Regions from separate parts of the Nocardia sp. 348MFTsu5.1 genome, predicted to be linked through region 1. Evidence: predicted binding sites of a transcription regulator. Region 1 holds the regulator's gene; each other region holds the start of a gene.
The links. Region 1 encodes LexA, which represses DNA repair genes until DNA is damaged. Its sites were predicted from a motif close to CGAACANNTGTTCG; they were not measured.
Positions count from the first base shown of each region.

Region 1 (3,192 bases):
GGCGGACGCCGCGCATGACCTTCTCGCGGCTGAAAGGTTCAGTGACGCCGGTCCGTTTGACCACCGAGAGCACCGCGGTCTCCACCGTGGTGAAACGGCGTCCGCACTCCGAACAGGCACGGCGACGACGGATTGCCTGTCCCTCGTCCGCCACCCGCGAATCGACTACGCGGGTGTCCTCGTTCTTGCAAAACGGGCAATGCATGCACGATTCCTCGACGGTCGACGGCCTGGGCGGAGTGACCAGACGCTGTGGTTCCGAGGATACCGCCCGGGCTGTGGGCCCCTGCATCATCTACCTGACGTAGACCGGCGTGACCAGCGCCTGCCCCACCGACAATGCCGAGTTGCTCATCGCGTTGAGCTCCATGATCTTTGCCACGACGGCTTCGGCCGGCATCTCGGGTGCGATCCGGGAAGCGATGGCCCCCAACGACTCCCCCGACTGAACCCGGACGACCTGGGTGCCGACGCGCCCCGGATCAGCAGACTGCTCCATCACGCCGCCGAAGAAGGTCATGAATGCAACGATCAGCATCAGACCGATTCCCGCGACGGCGCCGGCCGCCCAGGCGCGCCGACGGGCGAAGACCTTCTCGCGAGCGGTCGGCATTCGTTGTTCGGTGTTGCGCGATTCGGCGCAGGAGACGGCCACGCGGCGCTGAGCAGGCAGCCGGCGATCGGCCGGACGGGCGGTGTCCGCGGGCCGCAAGGGCCGCTTGGTACGCGGAACGGTAGCGCTCTCGGCGTGGTGAACGGGCCGAGCTGTGGCCGGCCGGATGATGGTGGTGGCTGCAGTCATGGGTTCAGTCCTCGGATCATCGGATCGATGGTGCATTCGATCACTCGTTCGATTGAAAGAGTGTTCGATTTGTATCACGGGGTTCCGACAAGCGCCACGCCTGATCGAACAAATGTTTGAGACTTGTGATGATTTGCACTACCTTTGTCCACATGGACCCCGCCCGATACCGCACGAACTGGAGGACCTGATGGCCGATACAACCCAGCCCCCGACGCCGTCGGACGGAGCCGCCACCACCGTGGTCGCCACCGGACCGCTGGCAGAAGGCTCACTGACCGCCCGCCAGAAAGCCGTACTCGAGGTCATCCGCGCCTCGGTCCGCGAGCGCGGCTACCCGCCGAGCATCCGGGAGATCGGTGACGCCGTCGGCCTGACCTCGACGTCGTCGGTCGCCCACCAGCTCCGCACACTCGAACGCAAAGGCTTCCTGCAGCGCGAGAACAACCGTCCCCGCGCGGTAAACATCCAGGACACCGACCTCAACCCGGCCACGGCTGCCGGTCAGGTGCAGGCACCCGACGAATCACTTCCGACGCCGACATTTGTCCCGGTCCTCGGCCGGATCGCGGCCGGTGGCCCGATCCTCGCCGAACAGGCCGTCGAAGACGTCTTCCCGCTCCCGAAGGAACTCGTCGGCGAGGGTTCGCTCTTCCTGCTCAGGGTGGTGGGCGAATCGATGATCGACGCCGCGATCTGCGACGGTGACTGGGTGGTCGTACGCCAGCAGAACGTCGCCGACAACGGAGACATCGTGGCCGCGATGATCGATGGCGAGGCCACGGTCAAGACCTTCAAGCGCACCAAAGACGCCGTGTGGCTGATGCCGCACAACCCGGTATTCGATCCCATCCCCGGCAACGATGCGGTCATCCTGGGCAAAGTTGTGACAGTGATGCGGCGACTCTAGAGACACACATGCGAAAAAGGCGGGTGCACCGGAGATCCGGTGCACCCGCCTTCTGCCGTTCGGCGCGTTGATGTTTGAGTGATCAGACCCCGAGGCTGCGTCCGATGACTTCCTTCATGATCTCGGTGGTGCCGCCGTAGATGGTCTGCACGCGTGAGTCCAGGAACGCCTTCGCGACGGAGTATTCACGCATGTAGCCGTAGCCGCCGTGCAGCTGCAGGCAGCGGTCGATCAGGTGCACCTGATTCTCGGTGGCGTAGTACTTGGCCATCGCGGCATCGGGGACGGTCAGCTTCTTCTCGTTCAGCAGCCCGATGCAGTGGTCGACGAACACGCGCGTCGTCGTCGTGGACGTGGCCAGCTCGGCCAGCAGGAAGCGGGTGTTCTGAAAGTTGCCGATCGAACGCCCGAAAGCCTTGCGGTCCTTGGAATATTGAACGGTGGTCTCCAGGACCTTCTCCATGGAGGCAGCGGCGACCACGGCGATCGACAGGCGCTCGCGCGGCAGGTTCTGCATCAGGTAGATGAAGCCGAGTCCCTCTTCACCGAGCAGGTTCTCGGCGGGTACGCGGACGTTGTCGAAGCTCAGTTCGGCGGTGTCCTGCGCCTTCATGCCGACCTTGTCGAGGTTGCGGCCGCGCTCGAAGCCGGGCATGCCGCGCTCGACGACCAGCAGGGAGAAACCCTTGGCGCCGGCCTCGGGATCGGTGCGCGCGACCACGATCACCAGGTCGGCGTTGATGCCGTTGGTGATGAAGGTCTTCGATCCGTTGAGCACCCAGTGATCGCCGTCCTTCTTGGCGGTCGTCTTGATCCCTTGCAGGTCCGAGCCGGTTCCGGGCTCGGTCATGGCGATGGCGGTGATGAGCTCACCGGAGGTGAATCCCGGGAGCCAGCGCGCCTTCTGCTCGTCGTTGGTCAACTCCAGCAGGTACGGCGCGATGACATCGTTGTGCAGGGTGAATCCCAGGCCGCTGAACCCACCGCGTGCGGATTCCTCGGAGACGATGCACTGATAGCGGAAGTCGTCGACTCCGCCGCCACCGAACTCCTCGGGCGCGTCAACGGCCAGGAAGCCGTTCTTACCGGCTTCGATCCACACGTCGCGATCGACGATGTTCTGCTCTTCCCAGCGGGCGTGGTGCGGCGCCACATGCTGCTCGAGGAAGCTGCGGTACGAATCGCGGTAGAGGAGGTGCTCAGGCTCGAAAATCGTGCGTTCCATCAAAGTCTCCATAACGAGGGTGTCCAAACGAGGTTGCCAGCAACTGTAACTGGATTCTACATTCAACCCAAGGAGCGCTCAGTCAGGGCAAGACGACCTGTCCAGGCCCGGATTCAGAACAGATGGGGCGCGGCGAACTCGGCCAGTGCATTGGCCAGTGCCGAGGGAACGCTGGCGACGATCTCGGTGCCGTCGGCACCATGCTTCTCGCTCGACACATCGCCTTCGGCATGGATGCGTGAGACCAGATCACCG
Region 1 covers NZ_KB911514.1:259,551-262,742, reverse strand. Annotated here, with positions in the region: gene nrdR (transcriptional regulator NrdR) at 1-205, opposite strand, end outside; gene H290_RS31170 (LysM peptidoglycan-binding domain-containing protein) at 296-802, opposite strand; gene lexA (transcriptional repressor LexA) at 993-1,712, shown strand; gene H290_RS0113780 (acyl-CoA dehydrogenase family protein) at 1,795-2,937, opposite strand; gene hflX (GTPase HflX) at 3,051-3,192, opposite strand, start outside.

Region 2 (3,192 bases), on a different contig from region 1:
GGTGTAGAGGTAACCCACTGTCAGCCTCATGGTCTCAGTAGACATCGGGCACCTTGACTTCGGTGTCGGCATTGAGGGTCTTCCCTTTCCAGAAGTCCTTGGGTCCGAAAGCGAAGCACAGCAACATCAATGGGATACCGAGGACCAGCATGCCCACGCCCATGATGAACACACCGCCGACGTTGCCGACCGATGTGGATCCGTAGTCCACGGCATACATGTCGATCGCGCTCTGGATGAATGCCCACGTCATGGCGAGCGCGCCGATCAGCGGGAAGATTCCGCGGAAGAACAGATTGCGGGCCGACTGCAAAAGTGTCCGCCGGAAGTACCAGACACAGGCAAATGCGGTGATGCCGTAGTAGAACGCGACGGCGAGGCCGAGGGACGCAATGGAGTCGCCGAGTGTGTCTTCGCTGACGAGGGAGAGCACCACGTAGAACATCAGTGCCGAGGCGCCCATGACCGCTGTGCCGAATGCCGGTGTCATGTATCGAGGGTGGATACTCGCGAAGCGTTTCGGGATGGCGCCATATACGGCCATCGACAACGTTCCGCGGGCGGTGGGCAGAATTGTCGACTGGGTCGATGACAGGGCGGAGATCGAGACCGTCAGCAGCAACAGCGATGCCATCACCGAACCGGCCACGGGATCGCCGAGGATGGTGAGGACGTCATCGGTATTGTCGGGGTTGTTCAAACCGATTCCCTCCTCACCGAATCCGGCGAAGGACTGAATGGCGTAGGCAACCAGGACGTACGTGCACACGAGGATGATCGTGGTGATGACCGCGGCGCGGCCCGGTGTCTTGGCGGAGTCCTTCGTCTCCTCGCCGATGGCCAGGCAGGCATCCCAGCCCCAGTAGATGAAGATGCACAGGATTACCGCCTCGGCGATGGACGAGGCGGACAGCCCACTGGGCCACAGCCACGACAGGCTCGGGTCGATGGCCTGCGGACCGGCCTTGTCGAATCCGACCTTGAACAGTGCGATGACGCTGGCGATGATCAGAACGCCGAACTGGATGATGATGAGCACGTTCTGCATTCGCTCACTGATCAGGATGCCGCGGATGCTGACCCACGTCATCATCACGATGAGGACGGACCCGAGAAGGACCTTGATCCAGAGCGTCTCCGCCCATGAGTCGAGGTTCAGGAATTTCAGCAGGTAGACGCCGGCGATCTCGGCCACGTTGGCGAGAACGATGATCGCCGATACGGCCAGACCCCAGCCGCCGATCCAGCCGACCCACGGACCGAAAGCCTTGGTGCCCCAGGTGAAGGTGGTGCCACAATCCGGGGTGTCGTCGCCGAGTTCCCGGTAGGCGAAGGCGATCAGCAACATGGGTATGAAGGCCAGGACGAACATCGCCGGCGCCTTCTCGTGCACGGCTGCGACGACGAATCCGAGTGTGGCCGCCAGGCTGTAGGCGGGTGCGACCGCCGAGAGTCCGATGACGACGTTGCCGAAGAGTCCGAGGGCCCCGGCGCGCAGGCCTTTGTCCGGAACGGTCGGACCCGGTACTTCCGTAATGGCCATGGTTGTCTCCCGAGGGTGAGGGATTCGAACACGCTCACACTACGATTTTCGTAGTGTTGGCGCTGAGCAACGATGGAATGATTTCCAAATCGGTAACATTTCGACTAAATCAGTCGTAGGTATGGCGATCGGCAGACGGAATCGGCGACGAACTGCGGGTGTCCCGTTGATCGTCGGGGTCTATCCACAGTCCCGACAGCTATCCACAGATTTGGGTTCGACGCAGTCGTGCTGTCGTAGGTGCTGTCGTAGGCCCGTGGCATAGTAGAACACATGTTCGAGAATGAAGTGGAAGCAGCGTTCGGGGACCTGGGTGTGTCGTCCCCGTCTCTGTTGAGTCCGCAGGAGTTGGTGCGATCGCTACGGAAGGTTGCTCACGCGAAAGGCTATGCGGCATGGGCGGAATACTCCACTGCGGCGGAGATTCATCGGCAGCTTGCCAAGCCTGCCGAGACGGAGGATCTCCGTCAACTTGATGGATGGGCGCAATGCTCCGCGCGAATCGCCGCGTGCCTGAACCTGACTCCGGGGTCCGCTGATGGGGTACTCCGGCGTGCACTGGCGTTGCGCGACCGGTTGCCGCTCGTCAACCATGCATTGAAATCGGGCAGAGTTGCACCGCATCATATTTCCGACATCATCTCGCGCACAGAGCTTGTCGAGGGTATGCCGTGGGCAGCGGCGATTGATGCTGAGATTGCCGAGATGTTGTGGCGCGACGGGTCGTGGTCGATCGATCGGATGCGGAACATGGTCGATCAGATCGTGTTTCGGCATGATCCAGAAGGCGTTCGAGAACGTCGCGAAAGAGCCAAGGATGGCCGGAGCTTCCGGCGATATCCCACCCAAGACGGCATGGCCGACATTGTCGCTTCCATGACAGCCGAGAATGCGTTGTTGTTGGATAAGCGAGTTCAAGAGCTGGCGGTCCAGGTGTGCAATGCTGACCCCAGAACCAAGCCGCAACGACTTTCTGATGCGCTTTTTTGCGCGACTATGGGTGTCGATTTCGCCTGTGAATGCGGCAATGAGGAGTGTGAGTACGCATTTCGTGATTCCAGCGATGACGCGGATGGGTCGACACGATTCATTGTTCATGTGGTGATGGATCAGGCGACTGCAGAAGGACGGGCGAGTAACCCTGGATTCATCGATGGCCACGGAGTGGTCTCAGGTGATCACGCCGGTGATATCGCTCGCCGTCGCGATGCGCGGATTCGGCCACTCGGCGGCGAGTTGGTCAAGAATCGGGCATCTGAAGACGTGGCCGGCAACAATGCGTCGAGGGCGAATGTGAGTGCGTCTGCGCCCAAGGTTCCCGACCGTGCTCCGGAGACGACAACAGCTGAACGACTCGCCGAATGGAAACGGTTGACCAAGTTCGGTGACAGCAATGCGAAGGATTCTGCTGCGACGCAGTATTTGAGCCTCGCTCCCAGCGAAGCAGTCGATGACGGATCGGAGGTGGCTGTCGAACCCGAACCAGTTGATGCGGAGACCGGCCCGGCGAACGCTGAATCCGCAGCCACGCCGAGGACCAAGAACGGTCCGATCGTTGCCGGCTGTGAGGCTCCACCTGCCAAGCCGCGGCCGTCGCCTTGTCCCGATACAGAGATGAGACCAAGGCGGCAGTGTTGCACCGCAGGGAG
Region 2 covers NZ_KB911520.1:27,021-30,212, reverse strand. Annotated here, with positions in the region: gene H290_RS0120445 (universal stress protein) at 1-45, opposite strand, end outside; gene H290_RS0120440 (APC family permease) at 35-1,543, opposite strand; gene H290_RS30350 (HNH endonuclease signature motif containing protein) at 1,877-3,192, shown strand, end outside.
Region 2: H290_RS30350 (HNH endonuclease signature motif containing protein) is a predicted target of LexA. The motif match lies at 1,810-1,823, and genes of this name have one in related genera.

Region 3 (3,192 bases), on a different contig from region 1:
AAAGAACAACTCGCCCAACAGATCCGCGACGATCTCGCCTGGGAACAACGATGATTCACACCCTCAGGTGCGCAGCAGTGTCGATCGCTCTCACATTGACCATCACCGGCTGCGGACTCGCCGATTCGCCCGAAGTAGCCAGCACAACCAGCTCGCCGCAACGGACCGTCGATGACTACCCAGTGGTCTGGTTCGACACCCCACACCTCGACCTCGACACCCCCGACGGCACCTTCGCCCGAGCCATCTTCGAGTCCTACATTCTACGATCAGAACTCGGCCCATCCGCATACTTCCCAGGCTGGGCCGAAGCCACCGGAGACAGTTGGTACCACTGGCCCAATAGACGCAGCAACGGCCCTCGCAATGGCCCCCCTTTCACCATCTTTGCTTGGGTTGTTCCATTCATCGACCCAGACCCGCCGGCATCGCCGACTGGACTCCACCCTCCAATGCCGTTGGCAGAGTCATGATCTGCTCACGAACCAGCCAGAACATTGACTACGCCATGATCTTCACCTACCAACGCACCGGCGCCGCACCCCCAGCACATCAACACGGCAACCAGCCAACCCCGACCCACAACGTCTACGGCGACTGGACGATCCTCGACAGCATCAGCCAAGATTACAAGCACACCGATCGGGCCGAACGCTGCAACACCCCACCCGCCCCCATCTCGCAGGACATCCACACCCCCAGCCCCGGCTGGCCCGCCAGCAGCGAGTAGCCAGATCTGATGACTACAAGAGAACCCACCTTCCCACCACACATCATGGCTGCCCTGCGCTCACCCCAAGGCACCACCGCCGAAGACATCTACCGACAATTCCCCCACGCACGCCCCACCTACACACCACCGCCCATCGACCACACCGAACTCAACGCCCGTCTCCACGACGCACACGACGACTGGCACCGCCGCCACGGCTGGCACATCGACATGCCACAGAACATCAAAGAACAACTCGCCCAACAGATCCGCGACGACCTCATCTGGGAACAACGATGATACGCACCCTCAGGTGCGCAGCAGTATCGATCGCCCTCGACTGCGACCCGGAGATCTCGCGACTCGAGAATCACCGCAAAAGCCCCGGAATTGCCCTTGCGAACATGCGTTCGAGTCTGTAGTATGAAGTCAGTTGACCGCAAAGATATGACGAGTCGAGCCAAACACCTTCCCATGTGAATCGGGTCAACTTCCTGTTGCTTTCTGCCTGGAAGGTGTTCTGTGATGCGGCTTCTCGATGTCGTCGATTCCCTGTTTGACCTGGTCATTCCTGATGACCCCGGCGATCTGCTCGCCCTGGCGAAAGACCTGATCACGCTGCGCAATGCCGGCGAGCATCAGCTCGCGGTGTGTGCTGCGGTGATCGATCAATCAGGTATGGCACGCAAAGCCGGATCGACATCAGCAAAGTTGTTGCAGGCCAATGGCGCCCCGCCAGGTGCGGCGTATCGGTGGATCCGTGTCGGGTCCGGTTTGGCAGGATTGGATCGCACTGCCGGGTACTCGCGGGACGGGTACCTGTCCTCCGAACATGTCGATGCGATCGTCAAAGGCGTCGCGCATATCGTGGACCGATCCGACGAGGTGGTGACCGGTGAGCAGCGGGTGGAGTTCGAGCGGAAACTGTTGAGCCACGCCATCTCCGGTGCACCACCGTCGGAGATCGGAGCGGTCGCGCGAGGTCTGGGCAATCGGGTTGCCAATGACACCGGTGGTCCGCCGCCGGCCGAAGACCGGTCGTTGAACAATCTGGACTACGTCGTCAACCCTGAAGGACGATGTGTCGGCAGGTTCGATGTGGATGCGGTGATCGGGGAAAAGTTGTTCTCCGCGTTGGATTTCTGGTCCAGAGCCCGTCCCGAACCCGACGGCAGCGACGATCCACGCACACCGACCCAGCGCCGCGCCGATGCGCTGCACCAACTCCTCGACTGCGGCGGCGGTGGGCAAGACCTGGTGTCGGCGCCGCGGACCGAGGTGATGGTCACCGTCCCAGCCGATCATCCCCAAGCCGCGACACTACGGTGGATGGGGCCGACCACCGAAGCGACCGCCCTGGCCCTGGCGTGTGATTCGTCGATCACCAAGATCACCCTCGACGGCCAAGAAGTCCCGATCGATCTGAGTCCACCCAAACGCCTGTTCACCGGTCCGGTCCGCAAAGCGATCATCATCCGCGATACCTGCTGTGTGAAGTGCGGCGCCTCGGTCACCTGGTCTGATTGCCACCACATCACACACTTCGCCGATGGCGGCGCCACGACCCTGGAGAACGGGTGCTTGCTGTGCCGCACCTGCCACAGGGCGGTCCACCACACCGACTGGGACGTGATCATGGGCTCCGACGGACACCCCTGGCTGATCCCACCGGCCGACATCGACCCGCAGCGAAGACCGCTACCGGCCTACAACCGACGAACACTCACCCTCGCCGCCTGACTCACCTCGCTACCTGACCCGCTGCCTCGAGTCACCCGAATCCAACTCTCTACCGGCCGCACCCGATGTGACGTCGGGACCGCGATCGAACCTTGACAACTCCATAGTGTGAGGACGGTGTGGTGCTGCCGTCGGACGAAGTCCGCTCCATTCGGAGATCGGGCTGCGGCGGCAGCACCACACCGGTGCGTTCAACGGCACCGCCCTCTGCCATCGATCCGGCACTTGCGGCCACCGGTAACGTGAATGATTGTGTGCGGATCAGGAGCTCTGTCGGTGGATGAGGCGAAAGCCGTTCGTTCGGTCTGGCAGGGGCTGGACCTGCCTGGCCTCATCGACGTCCACACCCATTTCATGCCGAAACCGGTGATGGACAAGGTGTGGGCGTACTTCGATTCGGCGGGACCGCTGATCGGCCGCGAGTGGCCGATCACCTACCGGGCCGATGAAGACCAGAGGATCGAGACCCTGCGGGACTTCGGGGTCCGGGCGTTCACGTCGATGATCTATCCCCACAAGCCGAACATGGGCGCCTGGCTCAACAGTTGGTCCGCCGATTTCTCCGCGCGCACCCCCGAATGCCTGCACACGGCCACGTTCTATCCGGAGGAGTCGGCGCCGAAGTATGTTGCCGAGGCCATCGAATCCGGTGCGGCAGTGTTCAAGTCGCATATCCAGGTGGGCGATTACAGTCCCATCGACCCACTACTCGACGATGTCTGGGGCACCATCTCGGACGC
Region 3 covers NZ_KB911516.1:283,866-287,057, reverse strand. Annotated here, with positions in the region: gene H290_RS0117090 (hypothetical protein) at 470-730, shown strand; gene H290_RS0117085 (hypothetical protein) at 740-1,012, shown strand; gene H290_RS0117080 (HNH endonuclease signature motif containing protein) at 1,238-2,452, shown strand; gene H290_RS0117070 (amidohydrolase family protein) at 2,699-3,192, shown strand, end outside.
Region 3: H290_RS0117080 (HNH endonuclease signature motif containing protein) is a predicted target of LexA. The motif match lies at 1,112-1,125, and genes of this name have one in related genera.

Region 4 (3,192 bases), on a different contig from region 1:
GCCTCGCGCGCCCGCTGCAATGCTTCATCGGGATGGTGGACTCGGTTGATTCTGGGTTTACGTTCAGGGTCGATGTATTCCGGTGGAACCCAAGCGATCTTGCCCGCATCGGGTCCATCAGGAACAACAAACGTTCGCCATTGACCGGGTCCGTCCCCGACCATCCGGTTGTGCGGCCCACACGCCCAGGCCAGACTGTCGATATCGGTCAACCCGCCATCAGCCCAATCCTGTGCGCCATGGTGGGCCTGAGACCACGCCGCAGGTTGATCACAACCCGGGTGGGTACAACCGCGCTGGGCGGCGACCATCGCCATCCGCTGCCACATCGAAGCACCCCGGCGCGCCCGCCCGTAATAAAGGACCTCACTGGAACCGTCTTTGAACACCGCCAGATTCGGATCGCAGTCAGCGGCCAGATCCACCAAGTCCTCGACCGGAATGTCCACCCCTGTCGCGGTGTGCGCCACACCCGCTGCGGCCTCCAGGTCAGCCTTGCTCAACGAGATGATCAACTGCGCCGGCAGACCATTGTGAGTGTTACCGAGCTGACCAGAGGAAATCAGATACTTCAGCATCGCCGAGAGGGCATCGTGGTTGCGCTGATCCTGGCTACGGCAGTCCAGTTGCGCCGCCGCCCGCAGCACCTCGGCATCGATCCCCGGATCATCAGCAGCACCCGACGGCGAGTCAGGGTTGCCCGGATCGTTCATACCGGGCGCAGCCCAAATAGCCAGCAACACATCGAACAACGCCAGCGTCGTGGGATCGAGACGACCAGTGATCTTGCCCATCAGATCTTTATCCTGCCGCCCACGGTGCAGGCTGCGTTTGCGGACCCGATCACCCTCGTCGGTCAACGACCCGTCCGGATTGAGATGCGCGATCAGCCGATCACCCAGCGCAGACAGCCGGGTCGGGGTGAAGTCGGCAGCAAACCCTGCCATCGTCCGCTCCGCGCTCTCGCGTTCCTCAGCCGCAATATTCGACGGGATCTCGTCGAGAGTGCCCAAGACTGCGTGGATGTGGTCGAGATCAATCACCCCCCGCCGCAGCAACTCTGAGGTGGCCGGACACACCGGATCGAGAACATCACCAGTCGGAGTGATCCGGGTAACGAGATTGTTCATCGCCGCGATCCGGCGTTTGACAGCACCATCACCCAGGCGCAGTTGACCTTTCAAAAACCCGTACGTCGAGGGATACCCGGCTTTCGCGTACGCCCGGCGGGCATCGATCCCGGCCGCGGCAGTCAGCCCGGCATACGACAACTTCCGTGATCCGACCTCAATCTTCTCCACCAGCCGGGCGCTCTGCTCATCGGACAACACCGACAGATCGGCAGCCAGGAGCCGCTCGATCGCCGCCTCGACCTCGGCGGCCGCACTGACCGCGTCCGGAACCGACGTGGCTGCTGGTGTATCCGACATCGACCCCCCCGGATCAACTCTTCGAAAGTATGTTCCCAGGATAACGCGGCCCACCGACAAGCTCTACGACGAAGGTTCACCCAAGTGGCGGGGGGCGAGTTCGTGTTCACCAACAGCCGCGACGGACTGCTACGCGGTTAACATCACTGATGGCGTTCGGTGCTGTGCCGACCCCTCAGCGGAACACGAGAGGGGTCAACGCCGGTTCCGCTGGGCGCACCACACGATCTCTGACAACCGGCAATCGCGTAGGCGTCCGCCGACATCCACCGCCAAGAGGTCAGCATGTGCTTGATGCCAAATGAGACCAAAAGGGTGCTGACACAATTCCTGCGGACAGTAAGCCAAAGGATGAAGTAACACCAGTAGGCAAATATGCCTCTGACCGGGAATTTGGAGTGGAGCTAAGGGGAATCGAACCCCTGACCTTCTCGATGCGAACGAGACGCGCTACCAACTGCGCTATAGCCCCTTCGTTGCCCTCGCGAGCAACTTGAACAGGTTAACACTGGCCGGTTATTGGCCCACAACCCGTCGGTAGGAATGTTCGCGATCGATGTCGTCGATGCGTGCAACGTGCTCGTAGCTGGGCAGATGATCGAAGATCGGGTCTTCGTCGTCGATCTCCAGAACGATCGCTCCGGGGCGGCGCAGGCGGGCCGGGATGTCGGCGCGGGGGTCGACTTCCGGATGCGCGCGACGCTCTTCTTCCTCACGGCGTGCACGGGCGAGACGACGCATCCGCTGCTGGAAGATCCGCTGCTCATTGCGTACTGCGCGGCGCAGGAAGAACATGTAGCCGACCAGTCCGACGACCAACACCGCAGTGGCGATCCACCCGACCGTACCGAGCAGGACGCCCGCTCCAACGCTGAGCAGTGCGAGCACACCCAGCAGGACCATCACACGCTGGCGGAACCGGTAGCGCTTGTCGCTGCGTTCGCGTTCGGCCTCGGGATCGAAGCCGCCACGACGGGTGCGTCGGGCCGAATTGTCTTCGACCACTTCCTCGTCGGCGTCGTCTTCGTCAGCATCGTCTTCGAGGTCGTCGTATTCGGCGTCATCCTCGTAGTCGTCGTCTTCGAGGTCGTCGTCGTACTCAGCATCTTCGAGTTCAGCATCTTCGGAGTCTTCGTCGAGTTCGTCTTCGCTCTCGGCGACGGCGTCGTCATCGTCTGATTCGGCGTCTTCGAGATCATCAGCGCCGTCGACAACGTCAACGTCTGCCTTGTCGTCCGCCTCTGCCTCGATGTCAGTGTCGCTGTCGCCCTCGACCTCGTCGGAGTCGTCATCAGCTGCGGAGTCTGCTTCGACTGCAACCTTTTTCATCACGGGAGTCTTGTCGGCCTCTGGTGCATCCGTCGTCTCGGCGTCCACGACATCAACGTCGTCGACCTCATCAACATCAACGTCGGCTTCCTTGACCGCCGTTGCGGTTCCACCGGTCACAACAACCTTGCGGTACTCGCGGACCGGCGGTTCCCACTCGGCGTCGTGTGGGTGCCGGCCAGAGGCCATGCGTCGTTTGGTCTTTGCAATGTTCCGTCCGCCACGGTGGAGCACACGCGTCGACAGCGCTGCGTCACTTGTCTTGCGCACGGTCGGTCGCGACTTCACGACCATCGGCACCAAAACAAAAAGCCAGATCGCCACCAGACACACCCACAACAGCGAATTCGGCATGGGCAGCTCCTTCCCTTCGGCAACCTCGCTCGACCGTTCAGCCGAGTGCGCGTTCGTCACTCCCGTAACAAGCGCTCCA
Region 4 covers NZ_KB911523.1:109,541-112,732, forward strand. Annotated here, with positions in the region: gene H290_RS29545 (HNH endonuclease signature motif containing protein) at 1-1,430, opposite strand, end outside; tRNA gene H290_RS0123240 (tRNA-Ala) at 1,830-1,902, opposite strand; gene glpR (gephyrin-like molybdotransferase receptor GlpR) at 1,947-3,113, opposite strand.
Region 4: H290_RS29545 (HNH endonuclease signature motif containing protein) is a predicted target of LexA. The motif match lies at 1,453-1,466, and genes of this name have one in related genera.